4 regions of the Pseudomonas sp. 1L-E-NC-VB-C3 genome follow, and region 3 is predicted to be linked to each of the others. Evidence: predicted binding sites of a transcription regulator. Region 3 holds the regulator's gene; each other region holds the start of a gene.

Region 1 (7,721 bases), on a different contig from region 3:
TTGCTCAACCACACGCCTTTGCCCGGCAGGCATTGCGCGATGAAGTCGGCAGCCAGACGCAGGGCGCCGGTGCCGCCCGGGGTCTGGGTGGCGCCGGCGCGTTGTTCGGTGATCAGTTGTGAGTCGGCACCGAGCACCAGCTCATTGATGACCTTGCCGAACAACGGGTTGCCGTGGCCACCGATGTAGGTTTTGGTGTCCTGGCTTTCGACCAGTCGCGCTTCGGCGATTTTCACCGCTTCGGGAATCGGCGTCAGGCCCTGGGCATCCTTGTAGACGCCAACGCCGAGGTCGAACTTGCGCGGATTGGCATCCTGCGCATAGGCCTCCATCAAACCGAGAATCGGGTCGCCGGGAACCCGGCCGATGGCGTCGAAGTGCATCACTTGCGTCCTTCTGCGGTCTTCGCTACTTCGTCAGTGCGCGCGGCCATGATGAAGTCGTTGCGGTGCAGGCCTTTGATCGAGTGGCTCCACCAGGTCACGGTGACTTTGCCCCACTCGGTCAGCAGGCCCGGGTGGTGACCTTCGGCCTCGGAGATCTCGCCGACGGCGTTGGTGAACGCCAGCGCGTGTTTGAAGTTCTTGAACAGGAAAACTTTCTCCAACTGCATGATGCCGTCGCGTACTTCGATGTTCCAGTCAGGGATCTGCTTGATCAGGATCGGCAGCTCTTCGTCGCTGACTTGTGGCGCATCGGCGCGGCAGGCTTCGCAGTGGGCTTGGTTCAAAGTCGACATGGTGTATTCCTGAAAACGAGTGTGTTTTTTATTAAAGCGCGTGTGCCGCCAATGCCGTCACGCTAAAGCAAAGTGGCGGCGACGGACAGACGCAATTGTCAGCAAAAGTCGCGGTTCAGGCGGCTTTGGGTTTCGGCGGAAATTTCGGCGCGTGCAAGCCCAGCTGCATGCCCTGACGGACCATGGCCATGATGTCTTCATGGGCCACATCGAACAGGCGCTTGAGATTGGGCAGGACGAAGTACAACGGTTGCAGAATGTCGATGCGATACGGCGTGCGCATGGCTTCCAGTGGATCGAAGAACTGATGCTCAGGCTCGTCCGACAGGCAGTAAACGGTTTCTTTCGGCGAGGACAGAATTCCGCCACCGTAGATGCGCTTGCCGTGCGGGGTGTCGACCAGGCCGAATTCGATGGTCATCCAGTACAACCGGGCCAGATACACGCGCTCTTCCTTGGTCGCCTGCAGGCCGAGCTTGCCGTAGGTGTGGGTGAATTCAGCGAAGTAGGGGTTGGTCAGTAGCGGGCAGTGGCCGAAGATCTCGTGAAAGATGTCGGGCTCTTGCAGATAGTCGAGTTCTTCGCGGGTACGTATGAAGGTGGCGACGGGGAATTGCTTGCTGGCAAGCAACTCGAAAAACGTCTGGAAGGGAATCAGCGCCGGCACCCGGGCAACCTGCCAGCCGGTGGTCTCGCCGAGGACTTTGTTGATCTCGGCCAGTTGCGGGATGCGGTCGTGGGGCAGACCGAGTTTTTCGATACCGTCCAGATATTCCTGGCACGCGCGACCTTCAATCACCTTCAACTGGCGAGTGATCAGCGTGTTCCACACCGCATGTTCTTCGGCGGGGTAGTCGATAAAACCTTGCGCATCGGGCTCGCGAGCCACGTATTGCGTCTGCTTCATGCTGCTCTCCTGCTAGGAAATTCGTTTTTGTTATGTCCAGCGATGGCTAAAGGAATACCCGAGAGTGACAGGGCGTGCAGCATGTTGACCGGTGTGTGCGTAGGAAAATTCTGCGTATTTCGTAAAGTTATCGTTACGCTTTGTCGGGTAATGCGCATTTACGGTGATTGGCGGGTTTGAAAAGGGTCGGGGCTGTCACATAATCTTGACAACTATCTGCGTGCCTCGACAGAAACATCTGCCCCGGGCGCGCCACAGAACCCTGTGGGAGCGAGCCTGCTCGCGAAAGCGGTCTGTCTGACACATCGATACTGGATGTGCTGGCGCCTTCGCGAGCAGGCTCGCTCCCACAAGGACATGTGTTTACCTCTCAAACCTGTCGGGCCTTTTTCTATGCGCATCAAAGTCCACTGCCAGAACCGCATCGGCATCCTGCGCGACATTCTCAATCTGCTGGTGGCGTACGGGATCAACGTCGCTCGCGGCGAGGTGGGTGGTGAGCATGGCAATGCGATCTACCTGCACTGCCCGAACCTGATCAACATCCAGTTTCAGGCGTTGCGCCCCAAGTTCGAGGCAATCGGCGGGGTGTTCGGGGTCAAGCGCGTCGGGCTGATGCCCAGCGAGCGCCGGCACATGGAACTGAATGCGTTGCTCGGCGCGCTGGAGTTTCCGGTGCTGTCGATCGACATGGGCGGTTCGATCGTTGCGGCCAATCGCGCGGCGGCGCAGTTGCTCGGGGTGCGCGTCGATGAGGTGCCGGGGATTCCGCTGTCGCGCTACGCCGAGGATTTCGATTTGCCGGAATTGGTGCGCGCCAACAAATCGCGAATCAACGGCATGCGGGTCAAGGTCAAGGGCGACATCTTTCTCGCTGACATCGCGCCGCTGCAATCGGAACACGACGACAGCGAGGCCATGGCCGGCGCCGTATTGACGCTGCACCGCGCCGATCGGGTCGGCGAGCGAATCTACAATGTGCGCAAGCAAGAGCTGCGCGGGTTCGACAGCATCTTTCAAAGCTCGAAAGTCATGGCCGCTGTGGTCCGCGAAGCGCGGCGCATGGCGCCGCTGGATGCGCCGCTATTAATAGAAGGCGAAACCGGCACTGGCAAGGAATTGCTGGCGCGCGCCTGCCACCTCGCCAGCCCGCGCGGACAGTCACCGTTGATGGCGCTCAACTGCGCCGGGTTGCCGGAGTCGATGGCCGAGACCGAGTTGTTCGGCTACGGCCCCGGCGCCTTCGAAGGTGCGCGGGCCGAAGGCAAGCTTGGCCTGCTCGAATTGACCGCTGGCGGCACGCTGTTTCTCGATGGCGTCGGCGAGATGAGCCCGCGTTTGCAGGTCAAATTGCTGCGCTTTCTTCAGGACGGTTGCTTCCGTCGCGTCGGCAGTGATGAAGAGGTGTATCTGGACGTGCGGGTGATCTGCGCGACGCAGGTGGACTTGTCCGAATTGTGCGCGCGCGGCGAGTTTCGCCAGGATCTCTATCACCGCTTGAACGTGCTGTCGCTGCACATCCCGCCGCTGCGCGAGTGCCTCGACGGTCTGACGCCGCTGGTTGAACACTTTCTCGACCAGGCCAGTCGGCAGATCGGTTGTCCGCTGCCGAAACTGGCCCCGGCGGCGATGGATCGCCTCAGCCATTACCACTGGCCGGGCAATGTGCGGCAACTGGAGAACGTGCTGTTCCAGGCGGTTTCCCTGTGCGACGGCGGCACGGTCAAGGCCGAACATATTCGCCTGCCGGATTACGGCGTGCGTCAGCCGCTTGGCGATTTTTCCCTCGACGGCAGTCTGGACGAGATCGTCGGGCGTTTCGAAAAAGCGGTGCTGGAACGCTTGTATTCCGAGCATCCAAGCAGTCGGCAGTTGGGCAAGCGGCTCGGTGTTTCGCACACCACCATTGCCAACAAGCTGCGTGAGTATGAGGTTGGCAAAACCTCCGAAAGCTAAATAGAGCCTTTGTGGCGAGGGGATTTATCCCCGATGGGCGGCGAAGCCGCCCCGCTTTTTCTTCCCGGCGACCTCATTTGCAGGCTTGGCGACTGCTGCGCAGCCGAACGGGGATAAATCCCCTCGCCACAGGATCTCCATCCCCCGCCGAACTCAGGATTGCCACTAACCGGCATGACACCGCCGGTTTTTCGTCTTCGACCCATTTCAGATTCCCCCTCCGATCCCCTCAAGTCCCCTGTTTACCGGGCCTTCCCCCGCCAATAAAAAGTTGGTCTGCAAATTGCTTATGGCTGAGCAGTACAGCGGTGGGCGGCAAACGTCCGGCATGCAGAGGAAACACTGTGGACAAGTACCTTTATGTGGCAATGACCGGCGCCAGCCAGAACGCACTGGCGCAGCGGGCGCATGCCAACAACCTGGCGAACATTTCCACCAACGGCTTCCAGCGCGACCTCGAGCAGGCGCGTTCGATGCCGGTGTTCGGTGACAGCTTTCCGGCGCGCGCGTTTGCCATGAGCGAACGTCCTGCCACCGACTTCACGCCGGGCTCGCTGGTGCAGACCGGTCGTGAACTCGACGTCGCGGTATCCGGCAACGGTTTCATCGCCGTACAAAACCCCAGCGGTGGTGAAAGCTACGTGCGTACCGGCAGCCTCAACATCGACGCCCTCGGCGTACTGCGCGCCGGCAACGGCATGCCGGTGATCGGTAATGGCGGCCCGATCGCTGTGCCGCCCGAGCAGCAGGTCGAAGTCGGTGAAGACGGCACCATCAGCATTCGCGCAATGGGCGAAGGCCCCCGCGTCATGGCCGAAGTCGACCGGATCAAGCTGGTCAACCCGGACATCAAGAACATGAACAAAGGCCTCGACGGTTCGATTTACACCAAAGACGGCCAGCCGGCGCAAGCCGACGCCAACGTCAAACTGGTCTCGGGTTTCCTTGAGTCGAGCAACGTCAATGCCGTGGAAGAAATGACTTCGGTGCTGGCCCTGGCCAAGCAGTTCGAGTTGCACGTCAAGATGATGAACACCGCCAAAGACGACGACCAGGCCATGGCTCGGGTCTTGCAGATCAGCTAATTATCAGAACGTCGCGCCGTAAAACAGGCGCACGAGGAGAATCGAATGCTTCCGGCTCTATGGGTTGCCAAAACCGGTCTGTCCGCCCAGGACACCAACCTGACCACCATTTCCAACAACCTGGCGAACGTTTCGACCACGGGTTTCAAGCGTGACCGTGCCGAGTTCCAGGACTTGCTCTATCAGATCAAGCGTCAGCCAGGCGCCCAGTCGACCCAGGACAGCGAACTGCCGTCGGGTCTGCAAGTGGGTACCGGTGTGCGCATTGTCGGTACCCAGAAAAACTTCACCGCCGGCAGCCTGCAAACCACCGAGCAGCCGCTGGACATGGCCATCGACGGTCGCGGTTTCTTCCAGATCCTGCAGCCGGACGGCACCACGTCCTACACCCGTGACGGTACTTTCCACCTCGACTCCAATGGCCAGATCGTCAACGCCAGCGGTTTCGCGCTGGAACCGGCGATCATCATCCCGAACGATGCGCAGACCTTCACTGTCGGCCGTGACGGCACCGTGTCGATCACCATCGCCGGCAACCCGGCCTCGCAAGTGATCGGCAACCTGCAGACCGCCGACTTCATCAACCCGGCCGGTCTGCAAGCAGTGGGCAACAACCTGTTCCTGGAAACCGCTGCTTCCGGCGCGCCGCAGATCGGCACCCCGGGCCTGAACGGTTTCGGTACCACGCTGCAGAACACCCTGGAAACCTCGAACGTCAGCACCGTTGAAGAGATGGTCAACATGATCACCACTCAACGCGCCTACGAGATGAACTCCAAGGTGATCTCCACCGCCGACCAGATGCTCTCGTTCGTAACGCAGAATCTGTAATCCAGTCTTTGGGGCGGCCTGAGGTCGCCAGCAACACCGTGAGGTAGGGTCATGAAGCGCTTTGTATCTGTTCTGGCATTGAGTGGGGTCGTCTCGCTCGCGGGCTGCGTCGCCCCGACGCCCAAGCCCAATGACCCTTACTACGCCCCGGTGTTGCCGCGCACACCGTTGCCGGCGGCTGCCAATAACGGCTCGATCTATCAGGCCGGCTTCGAGCAGAACCTGTACAGCGACCGCAAGGCGTTCCGGGTCGGTGACATCATCACCATCACCCTGAACGAGCGCACCCAGGCGAGCAAGAACGCCAACTCGCAGATGGACAAGAACAGCGATAACTCGATCGGTCTGACCTCGTTGTTCGGCTCCAGCCTGACCACCAACAACCCGATTGGTGGCGGTGACCTGAGCCTCAACGCCGGCTACAGCGCCGACCGTTCGACCAAGGGTGACGCCAAGTCCGGGCAGAGCAACAGTCTGACCGGTTCGATCACCGTGACCGTGGCCGATGTGCTGCCCAACGGCATCATCGCCGTGCGTGGCGAGAAGTGGCTGACGCTCAACACCGGTGACGAACTGGTGCGCATCGCCGGTATGGTCCGCGCCGATGACATCGCGACCGACAACACCGTGTCGTCGACCCGTGTCGCCGATGCGCGCATCACCTACTCGGGTACCGGCGCGTTTGCCGATACGAGTCAGCCAGGCTGGTTCGACCGTTTCTTCCTCAGCCCGCTGTTCCCTTTCTAGGTGGCTACGTTGAATCTGAAAAGCCTTATGGTGGCCGCGTTGTTGATGTCTGCGGCGTTCACCGCACACGCCGAGCGGCTGAAAGACATCGCCAGCATTTCCGGCGTGCGCTCCAACCAGTTGATCGGTTACGGCCTGGTGGTCGGGCTTAACGGCACCGGTGACCAGACGACGCAGACTCCGTTCACCCTGCAGACCTTCAACAACATGCTCTCGCAGTTCGGCATCAAGGTGCCGCCGGGATCGGGCAACGTGCAGTTGAAGAACGTCGCGGCGGTGTCGGTGAGCGCCGATCTGCCAGCGTTTGCCAAACCGGGTCAGCAGGTCGACATCACCGTATCCTCGATCGGTAACTCCAAGAGCCTGCGCGGCGGCACCTTGCTGTTGACGCCGCTCAAGGGTATCGACGGCAACGTCTATGCGATCGCTCAGGGCAATCTCGTGGTCGGCGGTTTCGACGCTGAAGGCCGCGATGGTTCGAAGATCACCGTCAACGTTCCGTCGGCCGGTCGCATCCCTGGCGGTGCCTCGGTGGAACGTGCGGTGCCGAGCGGTTTCAACCAGGGCAACAGCCTGACGCTGAACCTCAACCGTTCCGACTTCACCACCGCCAAGCGCATCGTCGACAAGGTCAACGACATGCTCGGCCCTGGCGTCGCCCAAGCCATCGACGGCGGATCGGTGCGGGTCACTGCGCCACTGGATCCGAGCCAGCGCGTCGACTACCTGTCGATCCTGGAAAACCTCGAAATCGATCCGGGGCAGGCGGTGGCAAAAGTCATCATCAACTCGCGCACCGGCACCATCGTCATCGGCCAGAACGTGAAAGTGTCGCCAGCCGCCGTGACCCACGGCAGCCTGACCGTGACCATCACCGAAGACCCGATCGTCAGCCAGCCGGGCCCGCTGTCCAACGGCCAGACTGCCGTCGTACCGCGCTCGCGAGTGAATGCCGAACAGGAAGCCAAACCGATGTTCAAGTTCGGCCCGGGCACCACCCTCGACGAGATCGTCCGTGCGGTGAACCAGGTCGGCGCAGCACCGGGTGACCTGATGGCGATTCTCGAAGCTCTGAAGCAGGCCGGCGCATTGCAAGCCGACCTGATCGTGATCTGAGGCCGGACACCATGGATATGCGCAAAAGCGGTCTGGTCAGCAGCAGCGATTCGGGTTCCTACTCCGACCTCAATCGTCTGAACCAGCTCAAGGTCGGCGACAAGAACAGCGACGAAAACATGCGCAAGGTTGCGCAGGAATTCGAGTCGCTGTTCCTCGGCGAAATGCTCAAGTCGATGCGCTCGGCCACCGAAGCGCTTGGTCAGGACAACCCGCTGAACACGCCGGCGGCCAAGCAGTATCAGGAAATGTACGACCAGCAACTGGCGGTTTCGATGTCCCGCGAGGGCGGTGGTATCGGTCTGGCCGACGTGCTGATCCGCCAGATGTCGAAGAACAA
Region 2 (7,721 bases), on a different contig from region 3:
GGCATGCTTGCGCAAGAAATGATGGACGTGATGCGCCTGAACTTCACCCTGTCCCGCGAAGTGGTCATGGATCAGGGCGCCATGGGCCGATTTTTGCTGGAGTCGGGCCTGATCGCGTTGCTGGCGATTCAGCCGGTGATGATCACCCTGTTGCTCGCCGCCATCATCGGGCCAATCTCCCTGGGTGGCTGGCTGTTCGCGGCAAGTTCGCTGGCACCCAAATTCAGCCGGATGAACCCGGCCGCCGGCCTCAAACGGATGTTCTCGTTCAAGGCTGTGGTTGAACTGCTCAAGGCATTGGCGAAGTTTCTGATTACCTTGGGCGTGGCGCTGTTGGTATTGTCCGCCGACGTCGACGACTTGCTGCGCATCGCCCACGAACCACTGGACATGGCGATCATCCACAGCGTCTTGCTGGTGGGCTGGAGCACGCTGTGGCTGGCCTGCGGTCTGATCATCATCGCCGCCGTCGACGTGCCGGTGCAGATCTGGGAGAGCATGAAGAAGCTCAAGATGACCAAGCAGGAAGTGCGCGACGAACACAAGGACCAGGAAGGCCGCCCCGAGGTCAAACAACGCATTCGCCAGACCCAGCGCGAAATGTCCCAGCGACGGATGATGGCGGCGATTCCCGAAGCCGACGTGGTCATCACCAACCCGACCCACTACGCGGTCGCGCTCAAGTACGACTCGGAGAAGGGCGGCGCGCCGGTGCTGCTGGCCAAGGGCAGCGACTTCATCGCCCTGAAAATCCGCGAAATCGCAGTGGCCAACAACGTCATGCTGCTCGAGTCGCCTGCGCTGGCGCGCTCGATCTATTACTCAACTGAGCTTGAGCAGGAAATTCCCGGTGGACTGTATCTGGCGGTGGCGCAGGTATTAGCCTACGTCTACCAGATCCGCCAACACCAGGCGGGCAAGGGCAAACGGCCGGACCCGCTCAAGGATGATCTGCCGATTCCACCGGACTTGCGGCGGGATTCCTGACGTTGCTGCGCAGCCTTTTGTCTGAGATTCCCCTTTACTGTCAACTCTGACAGGTGCAGTCGCCGTGATTTTGCAGTTTGATGCAAGATGCAGCTGCGTACTGGCGCGGTCAGGCGAGCGAGTGCAAGGGAGCACGACGATGAAAGGTATTTTCAGCAGCTACGATGAAAAAACCGGCAAAGGCACCATCACGCCGAAGCCGACGGGACGATGCCTTTCCTTTGCCGAAGCCACGAATTTTTTCTGACTGCCAAAGAGTACCGATTCAGCGTTCCATTGGCTGAGGCCTTGCAGGCGAAGATCAAAGTGGGCGGCGAAGTCGAGTTCGAATTGCCCAGGACCAAAAATGGGAAAGTGAAAATCCTTCGGTATTGACCGGCAGTTTGCCCTCATCGCCAAACACCTGAAAAGAAAACCGCCGTCCCGATGATGCGCAACGGCGGTTTTTTTGGGCGATTATTGCCTGTCAGTAGCCTTCGCGAGCAAACTTGATTCCACTTGTAATGCGATCAACCGTCGAAAGTGAGCCTGCTCGCTAAGGGGTCATCCCGGTCAGGAAAACAACCAAGTTCAAGCCCCGCTGTTCTAGATCACTGGTTAAATAAATCCGTTCCCTTTACTCCTGTCCCCTTTTCTCTCAATTCTGATGAGGCGAAGCGTCGACTCACTACCGCAAACACAAGACAGTGTGTCCAGGGCTAGAATGATAAGCATGCTCTCTCCACCCGTGTCCTTCGTTGTACAACCCCCAATACAAACTAACGTCTGAGCGAATTCCATAGGCAGCGGGCTGAGTCACAAAAAATTTAGTTCGGAACAAAACCAGGTCTGACGTTTTTACAGCACGGCCATTCGCATTGACCCACTGATCAATCTTTGAATCAGCTATAAGTGATGGTGAGACAATGCATTGTTCGACGTTGCTTACAGAAACAGAAATTGAGGCATGTTGGCCTGAGCTATCTCTTACATTGATGGTGGTGCTGCCATTACCTTCACTCCAGATTAACCCGACGTCATTGACGTTTGCGATTTTTGGATTATCCGATTGATAAGTAATTTGACCCACTCCTCCTGACGCTTGACGATTTGCTGAGGCTCCAGACGGATGAACACCCGTAAGGCGCCATCTATCGATGTACTGACCACTGGTATTCACGATTGACACTGTCCTGCCTGACAACTCTAAAGGTGAATCATCTATGATGAGTTTTGCACGTACCTTGAGGCCTACATTTAGACTAGGGAACAGAGTAGCGTCGTTTTTGTCCCCGTTGGTGCTGAATCCAACACTAATGTCCACGCGAAGAGATCCATCAACAAGGCGGTCTAGTTCCGAACGCAAAAGCGTTCTGCTCAATTTACCTGGCATTTCAATTTCAATTCCATTAGCCAACGAAATTTCGTAGTCCGATCCATCATCTTTTTTTCCTACGCAAAGCAGCCAGAACTTTTGTCCCTTTGCCATGGCTGTCCAGGTATCGACTGTCACAGTCGCATCGCCATCAAAAGTCGATAAATCAAGTACTTTTCCTTCGTCCGGCCCAATTGCTTGGAGAATTACGGGTGTCGGCAAACGCGGGTCTCCATCAGCGATTGTCATGACATCAAACCTGACTGTTGGTGATTCTCCAGCCGGAACTCCGGTACGAATCAAATCCCACCGCAACTCAATCGCCTTGCCATGCCAAGCCGCCAGAAACGCAGCGCTCAATGAAATCTCTGCAATCCCACCAACAAAATCCACCACCGGAAACGGCGGCGCACCGGCCGGCGCGTTCACCTGGACGAATTGAGCTTTATCGTCTTTCTCTGCTGCGAAGCCTGTTATCTGAAGCTTCACTCCATCCGGATTAGCCAAAACGTCAATCGGCACTGTGGGCGGGTTCAAGGTCGGGGGTGGCAGGTCAAGTTGCAGGCCAATGACGGTATACACCTGATCCGGAAACCGCGTGGCGCTAGCGAAGTCATTGCTCTTGTCCTCCGATACCCAGAATTCCAGTTTCAACAGCGATCCTTCTTTCAATTCTTTCAGAAAAGCTATGAGCAGCGGTTTATCCCAGAACCCCTGACTGACCCAGGTCGCATTCACCTTGTGGGTGTCACCATTCCAGAATTGCAGGACGTGCGCCGAGCCGTCGGGTTTCTGGCCGGTGAGCTTCAGCCACACCTGCTGACCGACCTGGATCCCCGTCCAGTTGCGTGCTCGTAGCGTGGCGTCCTGGCCCCTCAGTGCGGCCACGTCGAGCATGCCGTCCACGGCCTCAGCGATTATCGGCGAGTTGTACACCTTCTGATTGGCGGTGATAGTGATCGGGGTCGTCGCCGACTCATTGTTGTTGGTCAATTGATCGCGCACCCTGGCGAAGACCGAATGGGTGCCGTCGCCAATCAACTGCAATTCGGCAGCCGTCAGGGTATGGGTGATCGGGCTTGTGGGGTTGGGAAATGTGATGCTCCAGGTGCCTATGGTGAGCGTGACCGTGTCGTGAGACCGTGGGTAACCGACGGTGATCGTGATGACTGCCGTCTGCCCCGGTGCGACGCTGGGTGGATGGCTGACGGTGACGGTAGGCGCCGGGTTGTTGTAGAGCAGCTTGAGTGTGGGTGAGTCAGCGTCGTTACCGCTGGCTCGGGTCACTCTGTAGTGGACATCGTTGACACCGTTTGTGAACCAGCTCGCCGGCACGCGCAAAAGAATGCGTTCCTGCTCCTCACCGGGATAGATGGTTTTGCTGATGCCGGTGCTGACTCCGTTGACAAAAATAGTCACGACGTCATAAGCCGCCATGACCCAGTTCCGCAAGCCGGTTATGGGGTCGATGACAAGTTCTACCCCAGATGGAGTGAATGCCGAGAGAGGAAGGCCACCATCGGCAGTACCTGGAGGCAGCACCGGTGTTATCCATTGCGGGGGGTACACGGGATACAAGGCCAGGGCAGCGTTGGCTTCGGTTGAATGGACTTGAACGCTCATTCTGTTCTCCAGGAACAATGGCAGGCAAGGTTCATCACAACGCAGAACGAGGCGCCCGTCACCTGTCAGATCTGACAGGTGGGGACGGTTTTCCGACCAATGGTATCGCTGAAGGGGTGGGCGCTCCTGCGCCGCCGAGAGGCCTAGCTCGCGCAAGCTGCACTCGACAGGATCTTCAGCCGCTGCAAGATTTGCATCCAAGAAGATCAAAATGTGGGAGCGCGCTTGCTCGCCAAAAGGCCGGCTCTCTCACTCGAATCACTCAGCCGAACCGCATCATCCAGGCAACTCCAGATTATCCAGCACCCGATTTACCGCCAGTTCCCCGAGCATGATCAGTTGCGCAATCCCCATCAGCGTTCGGCGCTGCGATGGTTTGACCAGCCCGGCGAATTCCTGGGCGATGGTTTTGGCCGAGGCGAGGGTTTCGCAGGCGTTGGCCAGGAGGTCTTCGTTTTTGGTGTCGGCGGTGACGGCGTACATGGCGCGGGGGCTGAAGGGTGGTGGGGTCGAGCCGGGTGGGCAGAGGTAGTGGTCGAGGGCGCGATCGGCGGCTTCGTGGAGTTTTTTTGAATCGAGGGATTCGTAGGGGGAGGTGGGGTCGGATTCGGGCGGGTTGGGTGTTGGTTTGATCATGGTGAAGCTCCTTTGAAATGGAGCCGCGACAACCTGTCGCTAAACAGGGAGGGTGGCGGCTGTACGCGGGTTAGCGAACCGGTCAAAGGCACCCGGCAGACCCGAAGGTCTCCCGCATACAGCCACCATGACGAAATCGCGAAAATACAGATCCGCAACGAAGCCTGGAACGCTGATGCACCTTTGACTTGAGTTCGAGTCGCTAAACCCGATCGCTGATTCGTCAGCGACCGGACCACGATAGAACTCGACCCCAAAGCGCACAAGCCGGCGGATTCTGGCTTGGCTGTAGGCAATGGCGCAAGGATTTGTAGCCTTGAGACCGTGTCTGCAGGTGTCTTTTAAACAGCTTCGTTTAAATCGACAAAATGCGCCGCATTCGATGGCCTCTTCGCGAGCAGGCTCGCTCCCACAGGGGCCGTATTCCAAATGTCCGATTGGGAATGCATGTCAAACTGTGGGAGCGAGCCTGCTCGCGAAGGGGCCAGCCCAATCAGCCGATAAATCCCAAGTAAAACCGCTCTATTTCATTCCCCGGCAAAAGTTGGAAAGCTTCTTGCAATAGCCGCCCTGCGCCCGTTCGGGGCGTCAAAAGTTTGCTTTAAAGGAACGGGGAAAACCGGTGGATCGCACTCAGTTATTCAATACAGCACGCACCAACGTTGCCGACCTCAGTCGAGGCAATCTGGGCGTGCCGTTGTTGCTGCTGGTCATGCTGGCGATGATGATGTTGCCGGTACCGCCGTTCCTGCTCGACGTCTTCTTTACCTTCAACATTGCCCTGTCCATCGTCGTCCTGCTGGTCTGCGTGTACGCGCTGCGGCCGCTGGATTTCGCCGTGTTTCCGACGATCCTGCTGGTGGCGACGTTGCTGCGACTGGCGCTGAACGTGGCCTCGACGCGAGTGGTCATGCTCCACGGTCAGGACGGCCACGCCGCTGCCGGTAAGGTGATTCAGGCCTTCGGTGAGGTGGTGATTGGCGGTAACTACGTGGTCGGTATCGTGGTCTTCGCGATCCTCATGATCATCAACTTCGTCGTGGTGACCAAGGGTGCCGGGCGGATTTCCGAGGTGAGCGCGCGCTTCACCCTCGATGCGATGCCCGGCAAACAAATGGCGATCGACGCCGACCTCAACGCCGGCCTGATCGACCAGAATCAAGCCAAGTCGCGCCGTCAGGAAGTCGCCCAGGAGGCGGAGTTCTACGGTTCGATGGACGGTGCCAGCAAGTTTGTCCGTGGTGACGCGATCGCCGGCCTGCTGATTCTGTTCATCAACCTCATCGGCGGCATGGCCGTGGGTATCTTCCAGCATGGCATGAGCTTCGGCGACGCGGGCAAGGTTTACGCCTTGCTGACCATCGGTGACGGTTTAGTGGCGCAATTGCCATCACTGTTGTTATCTACAGCAGCGGCGATCATGGTGACCCGTGCTTCCGGCTCGGAAGACATGGGCAAGCAGATCAACCGCCAGATGTTCGCCTCGCCGAAAGCGCTGGCCGTGGCCGCTGGTTTGATGGCGGTGATGGGTCTGGTGCCGGGCATGCCGCACTTCTCCTTCCTGAGCATGGCCGCGCTGGCTGCGGGCGGCGCGTACCTGTTCTGGAAAAAGCAGAACGTTGCCAAGGTTGTCGCGCTGGAAGAGGTCAAGCGTCAGCAGGAACTGCTGCCGTCGCCAGCCCGCGCCATGGAAACCAAAGAGCTGGGCTGGGACGACGTGACGCCGATCGACATGATCGGCCTGGAAGTCGGCTATCGCCTGATTCCGCTGGTGGACCGCAATCAGGGTGGGCAATTGCTCGCGCGGATCAAGGGTGTGCGCAAGAAGCTCTCGCAGGATCTGGGCTTCCTGATGCCGACCGTGCACATCCGCGACAACCTCGATCTGGCGCCGAGCGCTTATCGCTTGACGCTGATGGGCGTGATTCTCGCTGAGGCCGAGATCTACCCGGACCGCGAACTGGCGATCAACCCCGGCCAGGTGTATGGCTCGCTCAACGGGATCAACGCCAAAGATCCGGCTTTCGGCCTGGAAGCGGTGTGGATCGAAATCAGCCAGCGTGCGCAGGCGCAATCGCTCGGCTACACCGTGGTCGACGCCAGCACCGTGGTCGCCACCCACTTGAACCAGATTCTGTACAAGCACTCCAGTGAGCTGATCGGCCACGAGGAAGTGCAGCAACTCATGCAATTGCTGGCCAAGAGCTCGCCGAAACTGGCTGAAGAGCTGGTGCCGGGCGTGGTTTCGCTGTCGCAGTTGCTCAAGGTTCTGCAAGCGCTCCTCGCCGAGCACGTGCCGGTGCGCGACATCCGCAGCATCGCCGAGGCGATCGCGAACAACGCCGCGAAGAGTCAAGATACCGCCGCGCTGGTCGCCGCTGTGCGGGTCGGCGTATCGCGCGCCATCGTCCAAAGCATTGTAGGCACTGAGTCCGAGCTGCCTGTAATCACATTGGAACCAAGGTTGGAACAGATATTGCTCAATAGTCTGCAGAAGGCAGGACAAGGCTCGGAAGAGGGCGTTCTGCTGGAGCCGAGCATGGCCGAGAAGCTGCAACGTTCGTTGATCGAAGCGGCCCAGCGGCAGGAAATGCAAGGCCAACCGGTGATCCTGCTGGTAGCAGGCCCGATTCGCGCGATGCTCTCGCGCTTCGGTCGCCTCGCAGTGCCAGGGCTGCATGTACTGGCCTACCAGGAAGTACCGGACAACAAGCAAGTGACCATCGTTGCGACAGTAGGGCCCAACGGCTGAGGTAGTGGTTTATGCAAGTTAAGCGTTTTTTCGCCGCCGATATGCGTCAGGCCATGAAGCTGGTTCGCGATGAGCTGGGCGCTGATGCCGCCATCATCGGCAACCGCCGCATTGCTGGCGGCGTCGAGTTGACGGCGGCTCTGGATTACAAATTGTCGGCGCTGGCGCCACGGGTTCCGAACATGGAACTCGAAGACGAGCTGCGCAAGACCCAGTCGCGCATCGTCACCGCCCAGGCCGAGCTGAGCCTGCGTGGCGAAGCCGACGGCAACACCAATCAGCAGTTGTTCGCCGGGCTGCCGTTGACCGCAGGCCTGCCGCTGACTGCTGCCGAACCACTGAGCGAGCCGACCTACGCCGCACCGACGC
Region 3 (7,721 bases):
ACCCGTTTTGGCAGCGGCTGGGCGTGGCTGAGCGTGACACCGGATAAAAAACTGGTCGTGGAAAGCAGCGGCAACCAGGACAGCCCGTTGATGAACGGCAACACCCCGATCCTTGGCCTCGATGTCTGGGAGCACGCTTACTACCTGCGTTACCAGAACCGTCGCCCGGAATACATCAACGCGTTCTACAACGTGATCAACTGGCCGGAAGTTGCTGCGCGCTATCAGGCCGCACTGGTTTAAGCCTTCAATAAAAACAATCAGGGCTGACTATGGGCACGGAAACACTGGCGATTGGCAGTGGGCGCATGTTTCGTTACGCGGTGGGTTCGCTGTTGCTGTTGGCGGGTATGACTTTACTGGTCGCCCACGCTTTGCAATGGCTGAATCTGGAACCGAGGCTGTTACGTGCCTTGCAGGGCGGTGCCATCTGCGCCTTGGGCACGGCACTTGGCGCGGTGCCGGTGCTGGTGATCCGGCGCATGCCGCAGGCACTCAGCGACACCTTGCTGGGATTTGGTGCGGGAGTGATGCTGGCGGCGACGGCGTTTTCGCTGATCGTGCCGGGCATAGCTGCAGCTGAGAGCCTTGGCCTGACGCCGTGGGCCGCCAGTGGCCTGATCTGCTTCGGCATCCTGCTCGGTGCGTTCGGTCTGTATCTGGTGGATCGGCGCATTTGCGGTGCCTCGCCGGAGATGCTCGTCGGCACGTTGGAGCATCCGGTGATTCCACCGCGAATCTGGCTGTTCGTGTTCGCCATCATCGCGCACAACATTCCGGAAGGCATGGCGGTTGGCGTATCTGCCGGAGGCGGGATGGCGGACGCCGACAGTCTGGCGATGGGCATTGCGTTGCAGGATGTGCCGGAAGGACTGGTGATTGCTCTGGTGCTCGCCGGGGCGGGAATGTCGCGGGTCAGAGCGTTTCTGATCGGCGCGGCGTCGGGGCTGGTCGAACCGGTATTTGCGCTGCTGTGTGCGTGGCTCGTGAGTCTGGCTCAGGTGCTGCTGCCGCTGGGGCTGGCACTGGCGGCGGGGGCGATGTTGCTGGTGGTGACCCACGAAGTGATCCCGGAATCGCGCCGTCATGGGTATGACAAGCTGGCGAGTCTGGGCCTTCTGATCGGGTTTTGTCTGATGATGGTGATGGATACGGCGTTGGGGTGAATGGAGGCGAGGAACAGTGTCCCCGCCTCAAGGATTATTCACCTTCGTCGAAATACCTTTCGATCAGATCGACCAATGCGTCCATGGCTTCCTGAGCCTGTTCGCCTTCGGTGCTTAAATGGATCTTGGTGCCTTTACCCGCCGCGAGCATCATCATAGCCATGATGCTCTTGCCGTCGACAGTCGTTTCAGGTGTGCGTCCCACTCGGATCGTGCAGTCTGGATACTGACCCGCCACGCCGACAAATTTGGCCGATGCCCGGGCATGCAGGCCCAGCTTATTGATGATTTCGATTTCACGAGCAGGCATCGCGGTGTAAATCCTTTAGGTGAGGTCGCGGTGGCGAACCTGGACGTTCTTCAGGGTTTTCTGCAGGGCCTGACCCAGTCGTTCGGTCAGGTAGACGGAGCGGTGATGCCCGCCGGTGCAGCCAATGGCAATGGTGACGTAGGCGCGGTTGCTGGCGGCGAAGCGTGGTAGCCACTTGTTCAGGTAGGCGTAGATGTCCTGATACATTTCTTCGACATCCGGCTGCTGCGCCAGGTACTCGGCCACCGGTGCATCAAGGCCCGATTGCGCACGCAGTTCCGGTTTCCAGTACGGATTGGGCAGGCAGCGCACGTCGAACACCAGGTCGGCGTCGACCGGCATGCCGCGCTTGAAGCCGAACGACTCGACCAGAAACGCCGTACCGGGCTCCGGTTGATTCAACAGGCGCAACTTGATGGTGTCGCGCAGTTGATACAGATTCAGACTGGTGGTGTTGATCTTCAGGTCGGCCAGATCGGCGATCGGACCGAGCAGGGCGGTTTCGTCGTGAATCGCCTCGGCCAGTGAGCGATTGGCGTTGCTCAGCGGGTGACGACGACGGGTCTCGGAAAAACGCTTGAGCAGGGTTTCTTCATCGGCGTCCAGGTACAGCACATCGCACTTGATATGCTTGGCACGCACGTCTTCGAGCAACTCAGGGAAACGTGACAGATGGCTGGGCAGGTTGCGCGCATCGATCGACACGGCGACCAGCGGCTGCGCCAGTTCTGTGTGAATCAGCGCTCGCTCGGCCAGTTCCGGCAGCAAACCGGCCGGCAGATTGTCGATGCAGTAGTAGCCGTTGTCCTCAAGGACATTCAGGGCGGTACTTTTACCCGAGCCCGAACGGCCACTGACAATGATCAAACGCATGATTAGTGCCCGTTCTGCTCGTCCAGTACAACCTGGTACAAGGCTTCATTGCTCGGAGCGCTGCGCAATTTGTCGCGCACTTCCTTGCGGTCGAGCATGCTGGCGATCTGGCGCAACAACTCCAGATGCGCGTCGGTTGCGGCTTCCGGGACCAGCAGTACGAACAACAGGTCCACCGGAGCGCCGTCGATGGCGTCGAAATCGATCGGGGCTTCGAGGTGCAGCAGGGCGCTCACTGGCCCCGCGCAGCCCTTGAGGCGGCAGTGGGGAATGGCGATGCCGTTGCCAAAACCGGTGGAGCCGAGTTTTTCACGGGCGATCAGCGCCTCGAAGACATCCTGCATCGCCAGATCCGGCACTTCGCGGTGGATCAGGTTGGCAATCTGTTCGAGGGCTTTTTTCTTGCTGCCGCCCGGCGCGTTCACTTGGGAACGGCCGGGGGTCAGGATGGTTTCAAGTCGGATCATGGATAGGGGTGTTAACGACCGGTCGCGCCCTGGAGGAGGCTCTGGGTCTTTTCCTTATGCTTTTTGAGTTGGCGATCCAGCTTGTCGGTAAGTGAGTCGATCGCAGCGTACATGTCGGTATCTTCTGCGTTTGCGACCACTTCACTGCCGGGAATATGCAAGGTGGCTTCGATCTTCTGTTTCAGCTTTTCGACGCACATCGTGACCTGCACGTTGGTGATCTTGTCGAAATGTCGCTCCAGTCGCTGGAGTTTTTCCTCGATGTAGGAACGCAGAGGTTGGGTCACTTCCAGTTGGTGTCCACTGATGTTGACTTGCATACAGCTTCTCCTTCGTTGCCAGTGCATAAAGCGGCAGGCCGAAAAGCCTGCCACTGGAACGCTGTAACGTGGCTTACATCAACCGCTTGCGTTCGCTCGAAGGCGCGATTCCGAGGGATTCGCGGTACTTGGCGACGGTGCGGCGAGCCACCTGAATGCCTTGTGCCTCCAGTAAACCAGCGATCTTGCTGTCACTCAACGGCTTTTTCTGATTTTCCGCAGCGACCAGTTTCTTGATGATCGCGCGGATCGCCGTGGACGAGCATTCGCCGCCTTCGGAGGTGCTGACGTGGCTGGAGAAAAAGTATTTCAGCTCATAAATACCGCGCGGGGTATGCATGAATTTTTGTGTGGTCACCCGGGAAATCGTCGATTCGTGCATGCCGACCGCTTCGGCGATGTCATGCAATACCAACGGCTTCATTGCTTCGTCGCCGTATTCGAGGAAGCCGCGCTGATGTTCGACGATCTGCGTGGCCACTTTCATCAGGGTTTCGTTGCGGCTCTGCAGGCTCTTGATGAACCAGCGCGCTTCCTGCAACTGGTTGCGCATGAAAGTGTTGTCGGCGCTGGTGTCGGCGCGCTTCACAAAACCGGCGTACTGGGCGTTGACGCGCAGGCGAGGCACCGATTCCTGGTTCAGCTCGACCAGCCAGCGCTCGTTGTCCTTGCGCACGATCACGTCGGGAATCACGTATTCGGCTTCGGTCGACTCGATCTGTGAGCCGGGACGCGGATTGAGGCTCTGCACCAGTTCGATGACCTGGCGCAGCTCGTCTTCCTTGAGCTTCATGCGCCGCATCAACTGGCTGTAATCGCGGCTGCCGAGCAGGTCGATGTAATCGGCGACAAGCCGCTTGGCCTCGGTCAGCCACGGCGTCTTCGCGGGCAGCTGGCGCAATTGCAGCAGCAGGCATTCGCTGAGGTTGCGGGCGCCGATACCAGCGGGCTCGAATTGCTGGATGCGATGCAGGACGGCTTCGATTTCGTCGAGCTCGATGTCCAGTTCCGGATCGAACGCTTCAAGAATTTCTTCGAGTGTTTCGTCCAGATAGCCCTGATTGTTGATGCAGTCGATCAGGGTGACAGCGATCAGGCGATCGGTGTCGGACATCGGCGCCAGGTTCAGTTGCCAGAGCAGATGGCTTTGCAGGCTCTCGCCGGCGGACGTGCGGGTGGTGAAATCCCACTCATCGTCATCGCTGCTGGGCAGGCTGCTGGCGCTGGTCTGGTAAACGTCTTCCCAGGCGGTATCCACTGGCAGTTCATTGGGGATGCGCTCGTTCCAATCGCCATCCTCGAGGTTATCCACCGTCGGGGCGGTTTCCTGGTAGGAGGGTTCCTGGATTTCGGCGGGCTTCTGTTCGGCGTTGTCGGCCAGCGGATCGGCGTTGTCGAAGTCGTCGCCTTCTTCCTGGCGCTCGAGCATCGGATTGGATTCCAGAGCCTCCTGGATCTCCTGTTGCAGGTCCAGGGTCGACAATTGGAGCAGGCGGATGGCCTGTTGCAGCTGCGGTGTCATCGTCAGCTGCTGGCCCATTCTCAAGACTAGCGATGGTTTCATGGCAGGGGCTTAACACCTTATTCGCCGGCGCTTTGCGCCATCCACTACAGGGCGCCGAAGCGCCAAACTTAAGCAAATTATATGCCTGAAACTGAAGTGTTTGCCTAGAGCGCTGTAACAATTAAAGCGGATAAATGCGCCTTGAATCGATACAGCGCTGTCGCGCTTACAGGCGGAACTCGTGACCCAGATACACTTCCTTGACCAGATCGTTGGCCAGGATGGTCTCGGCATCGCCTTCAGCGATCAGTTGACCGTCGTTGACGATGTAAGCGGTTTCGCAAATGTCCAGCGTCTCACGCACGTTGTGGTCGGTGATCAGCACACCGATGCCCTTGGCCTTGAGGTGATGGATGATCTGCTTGATGTCGCCGACCGAGATCGGGTCAACGCCGGCGAACGGTTCGTCGAGCAGTATGAATTTCGGTGCCGTCGCCAGGGCGCGAGCGATTTCCACCCGGCGGCGTTCACCACCGGACAGGCTCATGCCGAGGTTGTCGCGGATGTGGCTGATGTGGAATTCCTGCAGCAGGCTTTCCAGCTCCTTGCGACGACCGGCCTTGTCCAGCTCCGGGCGGGTCTCGAGGATCGCCATGATGTTGTCGGCGACCGACAGTTTACGGAAGATCGACGCTTCTTGCGGCAGATAGCCGATACCGGCCTTGGCGCGGCCGTGCATCGGCTGGTGGCTGACGTCCAGATCATCGATCAGCACACGGCCCTGATCAGCCTGCACCAAGCCGACGATCATGTAGAAGCACGTCGTCTTGCCGGCGCCGTTCGGGCCGAGCAAGCCGACGATCTGCCCGCTGTCGATCGACAGGCTGACGTCACGCACGACCTGGCGGCTTTTATAGGCCTTGGCCAGGTGCTGAGCTTTCAGAGTTGCCATTACTGGGATTTCTCTTCGGTTTTCTTCTTCGGCTGGATCACCATGTCGATGCGCGGACGCGATTCGGTGACCTTGCTGCCTGTGGCGCGACCGGCGCTGGCCAGCTTCTTCACGGTGTCGTAGACGATTTTTTCGCCCTGGGTGACGTTGTTATCCTTGTCGATAACCTTGGCCTTGTCGATCAGCACCACCCGGTTCTGCTGGGCGTGGTATTGAATCGTCACGCCGTAGCCCTTGACCGGGTTGGCGTCGCCCTGGGTCTGCAACTGCTCGAAGTAAGCCAGGTTGCCTACCGAGGTCACCACGTCGATGTCGCCATTGGGCGCGCGCGTCATGGTCACGGTGTTGCCTTTAACGATCATCGAGCCCTGGGTAATGATCACGTCACCTTTATAGGTGGCGATGCCATTCTTGTCGTCCAGTTGGGCGTCGTCGGCCTGAATGCGGATAGGCTGCTGCTGATCGTTCGGCAGGGACCAGGCGCTCGCGCTTCCCAGTGCTGCGCCCAGACTGAGCAAAATAGGGAGGGTTTTAACGAGCCTCATACTGTCCTCTTACGTTCGATTGCAGGTGTATCCTGCTGTCCTTCAGGTACGCTTTCATTCCGACGCCAGTCGATACGCCGCCAGCGCCCTCGATTCTAACGGGTTGCGCGGTCTGCGCATATTCTTGCTGCGGGAACACGGTCATGCGGGTGCTGGTGATCAGGGTGCCGCGCTGTTTCTCATCGGTGCGCTGTACGCGGACCGAATCGATCAATTCAACTTCGGTGCCGCCCGAATTCACTTCGCCGCGCTCGCTGGTCACGTGCCACGGGAAGTCGGTGCCGCGGTACATGTTCAAATCAGGCTTGGTTACCAGAGTGACATCGGTGGCCTTGACGTGCTCGGCCTTGTCGGAGGTCATCTCGTACTGCACCTTGCCGTCGGGCAGGTACTGAATGGTGTGCGTGTTGGTCGCGTACCAGTCGATCGGATTCTCGGCGGCCGAGACCGGCGGCTTGTCGAGGAAGCGCTCCGGGCTGATGTTCCAGTAGCCCACCGCAGCGAAAATCGCCGCGATGCAGCCGAACAGCAGGAAATTGCGAAACTTTTTGCTAAACATGGTCAGGCTCACAGGTACGCGGCGTTGGCCGCTTCGAGGCGGCCCTGGGCGCGCAGGATCAATTCGCAGAATTCGCGGGCGGCACCTTCGCCGCCACGGGCGCGGGTAACGCCGTGGGCGTGTTCGCGGACGAAATCGGCAGCGTTGGCCACCGCCATGCCCAGCCCTACACGGCGGATCACCGGCAAGTCTGGCAGATCGTCACCGAGATAGGCGACTTCTTCATAGCTTAGGCCCAGTTGCGCGAGCAGACCGTCGAGTACCACCAGTTTGTCCTCGCGCCCCTGAAACAGATGCGGGATGCCGAGGTTTTTCGCGCGGCGCTCGACCACCGGGGTCTTGCGACCACTGATGATCGCCGTCTGCACGCCGGCATTCATCAACATCTTGATGCCCTGGCCGTCGAGCGTGTTGAAGGTCTTGAACTCGCTGCCGTCTTCGAGGAAGTACAGGCGCCCGTCGGTGAGCACACCGTCGACGTCGAACACTGCCAGTTTGATCGCTTTGCCGCGTTGCAGCAGATCGTTGCTCATTACATGACTCCTGCGCGCAGCAGATCGGAGAGGTTGAAGGCGCCGATCGGGCGATCCTCCTCGTCGACGACTACCAGGGCGTTGATTCGATGGTCTTCCATGATTTTCAGGGCTTCGGCGGCGAGCATGTCGGGCCGGGCGGTCTTGCCGTGTGCAGTCATCACCTGGTCGATGGTGGCGCTGCGGATGTCGATGGCGCGATCCAGCGTGCGGCGCAAATCACCGTCGGTGAAGATCCCGGCGAGCTTGCCATCGGTCTCAATAATAGCGGTCATGCCCAGACCCTTGCGGGTCATTTCCATTAGCGCGTCCTTGAGCAGGGTACCGCGTTGTACCTGCGGCAGCTCCTGTCCTGCGTGCATGACGTTTTCGACTTTCAGCAGCAGGCGACGGCCAAGGGCACCGCCCGGATGCGAGAACGCGAAATCTTCAGCGGTGAAACCACGAGCTTCCAGCAGCGCCACGGCCAGGGCATCGCCCATGACCAGTGCG
Region 4 (7,721 bases), on a different contig from region 3:
TCGACGGATCAAACTTGACGGCGCTGGCGCCGGTATCAACGATCACTGGCGAAGACGAATTGAGGTTGATGCTCGAGGTCACCGCAGAAGACGACTTCGGCGCCAGGTTCGAAGTGTCGATCTTCAGATCGGTCAACACGCCGTTGATGATCTTGCCGTTGGCATCCACACCGTAACCCTGCAGACGCGAGGTGTAGTCGGTGTTGGTGATGTAACCGGCGTTGTCGACCTTGAACGTACCGGCACGGGTGTACGAGATCGAGCCGTTGTTGCTCATGGTGAAGAAGCCGGAACCGTTGATGCCCATGTCCAGCACGTTGCCAGTGTTGTTGATGTCACCCTGGGTGAACTGCTGGGAAACGTTGGCCAGGCGCACGCCGTTGCCGATCACTTTGCTGCCGCTGCCCAGACGAGTCGACGAATAGACGTCTTCGAATTCTGCGCGCGAGGATTTGAAACCGGCGGTGGCGACGTTGGCGATGTTGTTGCCGGTGACGTCGAGTTGTTTGTTGGCGGCATAGAGACCGCTAAGGCCGATGTTAAAAGACATGTTCCACTCCTTCGTGCCGGGTTAGTCGGCTCTATATACCAATGGTTTGTACTTTGGACAGGGCAACGGTGCCCTTGCCGGCCAGGTTGAGCATCAGCTCGCCACCGGTCTGGCTGATCGTCACGCTGTTGACGGTCGCCGGCAGGTAGGTCGCCAGGTCGGTCGCGGTGCCGTTGATCGGTGCGTTGGCCTTGAACGTGTAAGTGCCGACCGGAACCACGGTGCCGGCGGTGTCCTTGCCGTCCCAAGTGAAACTGGCATCGCCGGCAGCGCGGCTGCCTAGGTCGATGGTGCGCACGGTCTTGCCGTCCTTGTCGGTGATGGTCACGGTGCCGCCGGCAATCGACGAAGGCACGGTGACCGAACCGGTCAGGCCTTTGCTCGGGTCATCGAGCTGGGCGGTGTTGGTCTGCACGATCACGTTGCGACCGACCAGCGACGACGCTTGCAGCGCCTGCGACGAGTTGTAGTTGCCGGCAAGGCCACTGACAGTGGAGTTCAGCGTGGTGATGCCTTCAAGGCTGCTGAACTGCGCCAACTGCGCGACGAAGGCGCTGTTGTCCTGCGGGTCGAGCGGGTTCTGGTTTTTCAGCTGGGTGACCAGCAATTGCAGGAAAGCATCCTTGCCCAGCGCCTGGCCGCCGGTGGCACTGTTGGTCGCCGAAGCGATGCCGCCCGACGTCGTGCTGCTGGCCTTCTTCGACGAGTTGGCCAGGATGTCGTTCATGCTCAGGCTGCTGGTGGTATCCGTAACGCTCATGGCAGTCGCCCCTTATTACTGACCGAGGGTCAGTACCTTCTGCATCATGGTTTTGGCGGTGTTCATCATTTCCGCGTTGGTCTGGAACGAGCGGCTCGCGGAAATCATGTCAGCCATTTCTTCCACCACGTTGACGTTCGGGTAGTAGACGTAGCCCTTGGCGTCGGCAGCCGGATGGTTCGGCTCGTAGCGCGCTTCGAGGTTGCTCTGGTCTTCGACAACGCCAAGCACCTGCACGCCCTGCCCGGCCGCGTCCTGGTTCTGGAAGAGCGAATTGCTGCCGCCGGCCTGGCCGCCCTGGAACATGGTGGCGAACACCGGATGACGGGCGCGGTAGGTCTGGTCGATGCTCGACGAAACGGTTTCGGCGTTGGCGATGTTCGACGCCACGGTGTTCAGACGCGTGGTCTGCGCGCTCATGCCGCTGCCGGCAATGTTGAAAACGCTGGACAGGGACATGGATTATTCTCCGCGCAGGGCTGACACCAGCCCTTTGAATTTGCTGTTGAGCAAGGTGAAGCTGGCCTGGAAGCCGACGGCGTTTTCCGCGTAGTTCGACTGTTCCAGTTGAGCGTCGACGGTGTTCTGGTCGATCGAAGGCTGCATCGGCGTGCGATACATCAGCGACTCGTCGCCATTGCCCAGCCCTTCAGCCTCGATGTGCCGGCTGTTGGTCATGTTCAGGGCAAAGTGGCCGCCGGTCTTGGTCTTCTCGGTGTGTGCTTCGAGCACTTTGGAGAAATCCAGATCCCGCGCTTTGTAGTTCGGGGTGTCGGCGTTGGCGATGTTGTTGGCCAGCACTTCGGCACGCTGGGCGCGGAAGCCCAATGCCTTTTCGTGAATGCCCAGCGCTTTGTCGAAGCTGATGCTCATGTCGGGAACCTTCAGGTGACCGGTTTTTCGTACTTGAGCTTTAGCAAGCGCCGTGCCAAATGATCAAAGCCCCGTATTCCGGGGCTTTGTGCCGAACAGGCTAAGCGGCAATGCCAGAAAAGCGGCAACCGGTTACCGCCGGATGCCGCTTTTCTGCCGCTTGCCGTCGTTGCCAGGTCAGCGCAGATCCCTGTGGGAGCGAGCCTGCTCGCGAAGGCGGCGTGTCAGGCGCCAACTGTCTTATGGACAGACCGCTTTCGCGAGCAGGCTCGCTCCCACAGGGGATTCGTGGAAAATAATTCGGGCATAAAAAAAGGAGGCCTTTGCGGGCCTCCCGTTTTTGTATCAGCGCAAACCGCTTATTTCGCCTTGTAAATAATCCCCGGGCTGCACTGAACCATCTGGTAATGATCCGGCAATCCGTTCAGCGCTTCCGAAGCGCCAAGGAACAGATACCCGCCCGGCTTCAACGTGCTGTGAATGCGCAACAGGATGTCCTTCTTCACTTCGGCAGAGAAGTAGATCAGTACGTTGCGGCAGAACACGATGTCGAACTTGCCCAGCGCCGCGTAGCTGTCGAGCAGGTTGAACGAGCGGAATTCCACCCGGCTCTTGATCGGCGCCTTGACCACCCAGCGCCCCGACCCTTTCGGGTCGAAGTAGCGTTGCAGGCGTTCCGGCGACAGACCGCGACCGATCGCCAGGCTGTCGTACTCGCCGGTCTTGCAGTTGTTGAGCATCAGGCCCGACAGATCGGTGGCAACGATCTGCACACCCATCTTCAACTGACCCAGGTTGCTGCGCTCGAACTCGTCGATCGACATCGACAGCGAGTACGGTTCCTGTCCCGACGAGCAGGCCGCCGACCAGATCCGCAGACGCTGGTTGGGGCTGGCCTTGATCGCTTCCGGCAGTACCTTGTTCTTCAAGACTTCAAACGGATAGGTGTCGCGAAACCACAGGGTTTCGTTGGTCGTCATGGCATCGACCACCTGCTCGCGCAAACCGCTGCGCGGCTGGGTCTGGATGCGCTGTACCAGCTCACCCAGGGACTTGATGCCTTGCTGCTCCATCAGTTTGTTGAGACGGCTCGAGACCAGATACTGCTTGTTTTCACCGAGCAGAATGCCACAGGCTTTTTCCAGGAAGACCCGGAACTGTTCGAAATCCAAATTACCCGTAGACAATGATGCCGCCTCTTAAATCGTGTTGACCGCCAGGGGCAGAAGGCCCCTAGCTGATATCTGCTGCTTTGATCCGGTCGACTACCCGGGATGCGAGGTCATCAGGACGGAATTTGGCCAGAAAGTCATCAGCACCGACTTTCTTCACCATCGCCTGATTGAATACCCCCGACAACGAAGTATGCAGGATGATATGGAGCTTTTGCATGCGTGCGTCGCCGCGGATTTCCGCCGTCAGGGTGTACCCGTCCATCTCCGGCATCTCGATGTCGGAAATCATCATCAGGAACTCTTCTTCCGGCTTCTTGCCCTCGTCGACCAGCTTGCGCAGGTAATCCAGCGCCTGCTTGCCGTCGTTCAGCGCCACCACTTCGACACCGATGGTCTGCAGACAACGCGTGACCTGCTTGCGCGCCACCGACGAGTCATCGACCGTCAGCACCCGCAGCGACAATGCCTTGGTCTGCGTCTCGACATCGACCACGCCCACCGAAATCGCTTCCGGCGTCGGCGCCACTTCGGCCAGCACCTTCTCGACGTCGATGATTTCGACCAACTGGTTGTCGACCCGCGTCACAGCGGTCAGGTAGTGATCGCGACCGGTGCCCTTGGGTGGCGGATGGATCTCTTCCCAGTTCATGTTGACGATGCGCTCCACCGAGCGGACCAGGAAACCCTGGGTCTTGGTGTTGTACTCCGTGATGATCACGAACGGACTGTTCTTGTCTTTCAACGCACCGGAGCCCGTTGCCATTGCCAGATCCAGGATCGGAATGGTCGCTCCCCGTATATTCGCTACCCCGCACACGACAGGACTGGATTTGGGCATCAAGGTAAGGGACGGGCATTGCAACACTTCCCGTACCTTGAACACGTTGATCCCGTAGAGCTGCGGCCCGTCGAGACGGAACAACAGCAGCTCGAGGCGATTCTGCCCTACCAGTTGCGTGCGCTGGTTCACCGAATCCATTACACCAGCCATGCCCAGACTCCTACATCAACGCCAAGTGTTGTTGCGACGCACATTCATTGCTAAACGGCACGGCGCTTGCTTTTTAACTCGTATGAACGCTCAAACGACATTTTCCCGACGCCTGACATCTTCCCTTCGCAAAGGGCTTTGCGCGGTGTCCGCCGTTTGCTGCTTGCTTGCTGGCAGTCCTGCCCATGCAGATGCGGTTACCTTGCCTGATATGCTTATCGGCGTGACTCAGGGCTTTCTTGAATTCACCGTAGAAGACTATTTGGCTTCCAGTCAAACCGAAGGCCGCTACGAAATCGAAGTCAACCAGCTCGACCCGCGCATGCGCATGCCCATGTGCGACAAGGAATTGACAGCGACTCTGGAGAGCCCGGCACGCCCGCTGGGCCGCGTCACGGTGAAGGTTCGCTGCGAAGGCAGCTCGCCCTGGACGGTGTTCGTACCCGCTCAAGTCCGCCTGTTTCGCGAGATCGTGACGACCACTCGTCCGCTGAAACGCGCCGGCATTATCGAGCCGCAGGACGTGACCTTGCGCGAGCGCGACGTCAGCACGATCAACCAGGGTTTCCTGACCTCCGTCGACGAAGCGATCGGGCAGAAACTTACCCGACCAACGGTCGCCGATCAGGTCATCACCCTGGTGCATCTGGAACAGGCCGAAGTGGTCCGCAAGGGTGACCAGGTGGTGATCACTGCGCGCAGCGGCACCCTTGCCGTACGCATGCCGGGGGAAGCGCTCTCCAATGGCGGCATGAAAGAACAGATTCGAGTAAAAAACCTTAATTCTCAAAGAGTTATCAAGGCGCAGGTGATTGCGCCGGGACAGGTCGAAGTGGCCATGTAAAAGCCTCGTGGAGAAAACTGGCGCCGATCCCGTCGCTTCCCTAAACTGTGCCGCAGCAGGTCTCGCAACGGCGCATGCAAGCTTATGGTTGATTGGGCCTAAAGTTTTTCAGGGGATAGCCGAAAACATGGCAAGCGTCCAAATTCCCAGAGGTTTTTTATCATGGTTATCGATTTCAACCGATTGAACAGTTCCTCGTCACTAACCGGCAGCACACGTACCAGCAACGCCAAGGAAAGCGCTGAAAACAGCCCCTCCGCGCCGCTGAATACCCAGGCCGAACAGGCCAATGTCGCCAAAAGCGGGGAGTCGGTACACCTCAGCAATGAGGCTCAACAGTTGCAGAAGGTCACTGACAAGCTGCGCGATCAGCCTGCTGTCGACAAAGCCCGTGTGGCCGAGTTGAAAGCCGCGATTGCCGATGGCAGCTATAAAGTCGACAGCAACCGTGTAGCCAGCAAACTGCTCAACTTCGAAGCCCAGCGCTAGGCTTTTGCCGGCGCCAGGCTTTTGGACGCTTAAACCCCAAGGCCAGCCATGCACGACACTAACTTATTGCAACTGATCAACGACGACTTTGCTCCAGCGCAACAATTGCTGGAGTTATTGCAAACCGAATCCCTCGCTTTGCATGGTCGTGACATGCCGTTGCTGGAAGAAATTCTGGCGACCAAGCAAGCGTTGATCATTCTGCTCGAGCAGCATGGCCGCAAGCGCAGCGAAATCCTCGCCAGCCTCAACCTGCCGACCGATCGCACAGGTCTTGAGCAACTGGCCAGTCACTCGAGCATTGGCGACCAGTTGCTGACCCAGGGCGATGCCCTGACCGCGCTGATCGCCCAGTGCCAGGCTGCCAACGTCAAGAATGGCCAGTCGATCCAGATCCAGCAGGCGACCACGGCCAATCAGCTGAAGATCCTCACCGGCGGTGAGCCGCCAGCGCTTTACGACGCCAGCGGGACCTTTGCCAAACCGGTCAAGCCGCGAACGCTCAGCCAGGCATGAGCCATTCGGTGACCCTGTACTATCCACCTGCGCAACATGCTGGCAAAATACTGGCCAGTCGTCTTATTTTGTCTGGAGATTGAAGAACCGTGTCCAACACCCTAAGCGCGGATGATGCTCCGCAGCCTCCGAAGGTGCTCACCACGCCACTGGAAATCTCCAGCAACCTGCGCCAGCTGCAAGACAGCCACGATCCACTGATCATCACCTTCCATGAACGCAGCCAGCGTTTTCAGAGTTACCTGATCAAGGTCGACCGCGAAACCGCGACGATCGCCCTGGACGAAATGATCCCGCGCGATGGCGAGCGCTTCCTGCAAGCGGGCGAACCGTTCAAGGTCGAAGGCTTTCATGACGGCGTGCGCATCGCTTGGGAATGCAACGGCACGCTGAACATCGAAGAATCCGACGGCGACCGTTTCTACACCGGCGACCTGCCGAGCGAAGTGGTCTACCACCAGCGCCGCAACGCCTTCCGCGCTGCGTTGAAACTCACCGACCTGGTCAGCGTTGAACTGGGCGGCGAAAAGCTCAAGGTTCCTCTGCACGGCAAGCTGCTGGACATCTCCGCCACTGGCTGCAAATTCCGTTTCGAAGGCGACATCACTGATCGCCTGCAACTGGGCCAGGTCTACGACCGCCTGATCGCCCCGCCGCTGTTCGGCAATCAGCCAACATCGGTCGAGCTGCGCTACCTGCACTTCGAAGAAAAACTCAACATCACCTTCGCCGGTCTGCGCTTCCACAACATCAGTGGCCAGGCTGCGCGCAACGTCGAGCGTTTCGTTTACCAGTTGCAGCGTGAAGCACGGCGTTTCGACAAAGACGATCTCTGAGTCGCAGCGACAAATAAAAAGGGCAGTCCTGTGCGGGACTGCCCTTTTTTATGCGCCGGTGTTTATGTGCGACTCAAGGCCTGCCACCACTGATATCCGGCGCAGGCTTATCGTCATTGCCGCTGTCCAGTTCGGTTTCAACGACTGCTTCCGGCTGCGCAACGGGCTCGGGCTCCGGTTCGGGCTCAGGAGTGACCGGCGCCGGATCCTGCACCATCTGCTCCTGCACCACCTGCTCATCAACACGCGGATCGAGCGCCGCCACCAGCGGCGAACTCGACATGCTGTCCGGCATTGCCACGTGATGCAGCGGTGCGTCGTCGACCTGATGCAGGTTGGTCACTGCTTTCGGACGAATCCGCCAGACCAGCACCAGCGCGAAGAAGCTGAAGAACGCATACAGGCTCTGACTGCCGAGAAACTTCATCAGCACACCCGCGAGCAGCGGCCCGATGCTCGCGCCGACGCCATAGGTCACCAGCAACATCGCGGTCAGCGACACCCGGCGATCGCCTTCGACGTGGTCGTTGGAAAACGCCACCGCCAGCGGATACAGGCAGAACTGCACCAGCGAACAGAAGAAGCCGACGACGAACAACACCTCCAGCGGCACCTGCGGCATGATCGCCAACGGCAACGCCGCCACCGCCAGAAACCCGGCAAAGCAGCGAATCAGCAATGCGCGGT

Evidence for each region. The regulator sigma-54, encoded in region 3, starts transcription at its own class of promoters, with help from an activator protein. The targets are predictions, from matches to a motif close to ANTGGCATNNANNTTGCTNT.
Region 1: a site for sigma-54 is predicted at 3,873-3,892, ahead of AC0Z5Z_RS13365 (flagellar basal body rod protein FlgF). Genes of this name have one in related genera too.
Region 2: a site for sigma-54 is predicted at 5,144-5,163, ahead of flhA (flagellar biosynthesis protein FlhA). Genes of this name have one in related genera too.
Region 4: a site for sigma-54 is predicted at 2,224-2,243, ahead of flgB (flagellar basal body rod protein FlgB). Genes of this name have one in related genera too.

The regions. Positions count from the first base shown of each region.
Region 1 covers NZ_JBXAWD010000007.1:109,134-116,854, forward strand. Annotated here, with positions in the region: gene AC0Z5Z_RS13345 (amino acid aminotransferase) at 1-383, opposite strand, end outside; gene AC0Z5Z_RS13350 (4a-hydroxytetrahydrobiopterin dehydratase) at 383-739, opposite strand; gene phhA (phenylalanine 4-monooxygenase) at 855-1,646, opposite strand; gene AC0Z5Z_RS13360 (sigma-54-dependent phenylalanine hydroxylase transcriptional regulator PhhR) at 2,040-3,602, shown strand; gene AC0Z5Z_RS13365 (flagellar basal body rod protein FlgF) at 3,947-4,687, shown strand; gene flgG (flagellar basal-body rod protein FlgG) at 4,733-5,518, shown strand; gene flgH (flagellar basal body L-ring protein FlgH) at 5,570-6,265, shown strand; gene AC0Z5Z_RS13380 (flagellar basal body P-ring protein FlgI) at 6,293-7,381, shown strand; gene flgJ (flagellar assembly peptidoglycan hydrolase FlgJ) at 7,393-7,721, shown strand, end outside.
Region 2 covers NZ_JBXAWD010000007.1:166,725-174,445, forward strand. Annotated here, with positions in the region: gene flhB (flagellar biosynthesis protein FlhB) at 1-987, shown strand, start outside; gene AC0Z5Z_RS13620 (Ig-like domain-containing protein) at 1,655-3,964, opposite strand; gene AC0Z5Z_RS13625 (DUF6124 family protein) at 4,241-4,600, opposite strand; gene flhA (flagellar biosynthesis protein FlhA) at 5,223-7,352, shown strand; gene flhF (flagellar biosynthesis GTPase FlhF) at 7,364-7,721, shown strand, end outside.
Region 3 covers NZ_JBXAWD010000013.1:8,998-16,718, reverse strand. Annotated here, with positions in the region: gene AC0Z5Z_RS20675 (superoxide dismutase) at 1-243, shown strand, start outside; gene AC0Z5Z_RS20670 (ZIP family metal transporter) at 273-1,166, shown strand; gene AC0Z5Z_RS20665 (HPr family phosphocarrier protein) at 1,201-1,476, opposite strand; gene rapZ (RNase adapter RapZ) at 1,492-2,349, opposite strand; gene ptsN (PTS IIA-like nitrogen regulatory protein PtsN) at 2,352-2,816, opposite strand; gene hpf (ribosome hibernation-promoting factor, HPF/YfiA family) at 2,828-3,136, opposite strand; gene AC0Z5Z_RS20645 (RNA polymerase factor sigma-54) at 3,210-4,700, opposite strand; gene lptB (LPS export ABC transporter ATP-binding protein) at 4,867-5,592, opposite strand; gene lptA (lipopolysaccharide transport periplasmic protein LptA) at 5,592-6,137, opposite strand; gene lptC (LPS export ABC transporter periplasmic protein LptC) at 6,124-6,696, opposite strand; gene AC0Z5Z_RS20625 (KdsC family phosphatase) at 6,705-7,229, opposite strand; gene AC0Z5Z_RS20620 (KpsF/GutQ family sugar-phosphate isomerase) at 7,229-7,721, opposite strand, start outside.
Region 4 covers NZ_JBXAWD010000017.1:52,683-60,403, forward strand. Annotated here, with positions in the region: gene flgE (flagellar hook protein FlgE) at 1-550, opposite strand, end outside; gene flgD (flagellar hook assembly protein FlgD) at 582-1,310, opposite strand; gene flgC (flagellar basal body rod protein FlgC) at 1,326-1,769, opposite strand; gene flgB (flagellar basal body rod protein FlgB) at 1,773-2,183, opposite strand; gene cheR (protein-glutamate O-methyltransferase CheR) at 2,543-3,370, opposite strand; gene AC0Z5Z_RS23380 (chemotaxis protein CheV) at 3,417-4,349, opposite strand; gene flgA (flagellar basal body P-ring formation chaperone FlgA) at 4,432-5,193, shown strand; gene flgM (flagellar biosynthesis anti-sigma factor FlgM) at 5,356-5,682, shown strand; gene AC0Z5Z_RS23395 (flagella synthesis protein FlgN) at 5,731-6,198, shown strand; gene AC0Z5Z_RS23400 (flagellar brake protein) at 6,288-7,034, shown strand; gene AC0Z5Z_RS23405 (MFS transporter) at 7,108-7,721, opposite strand, start outside.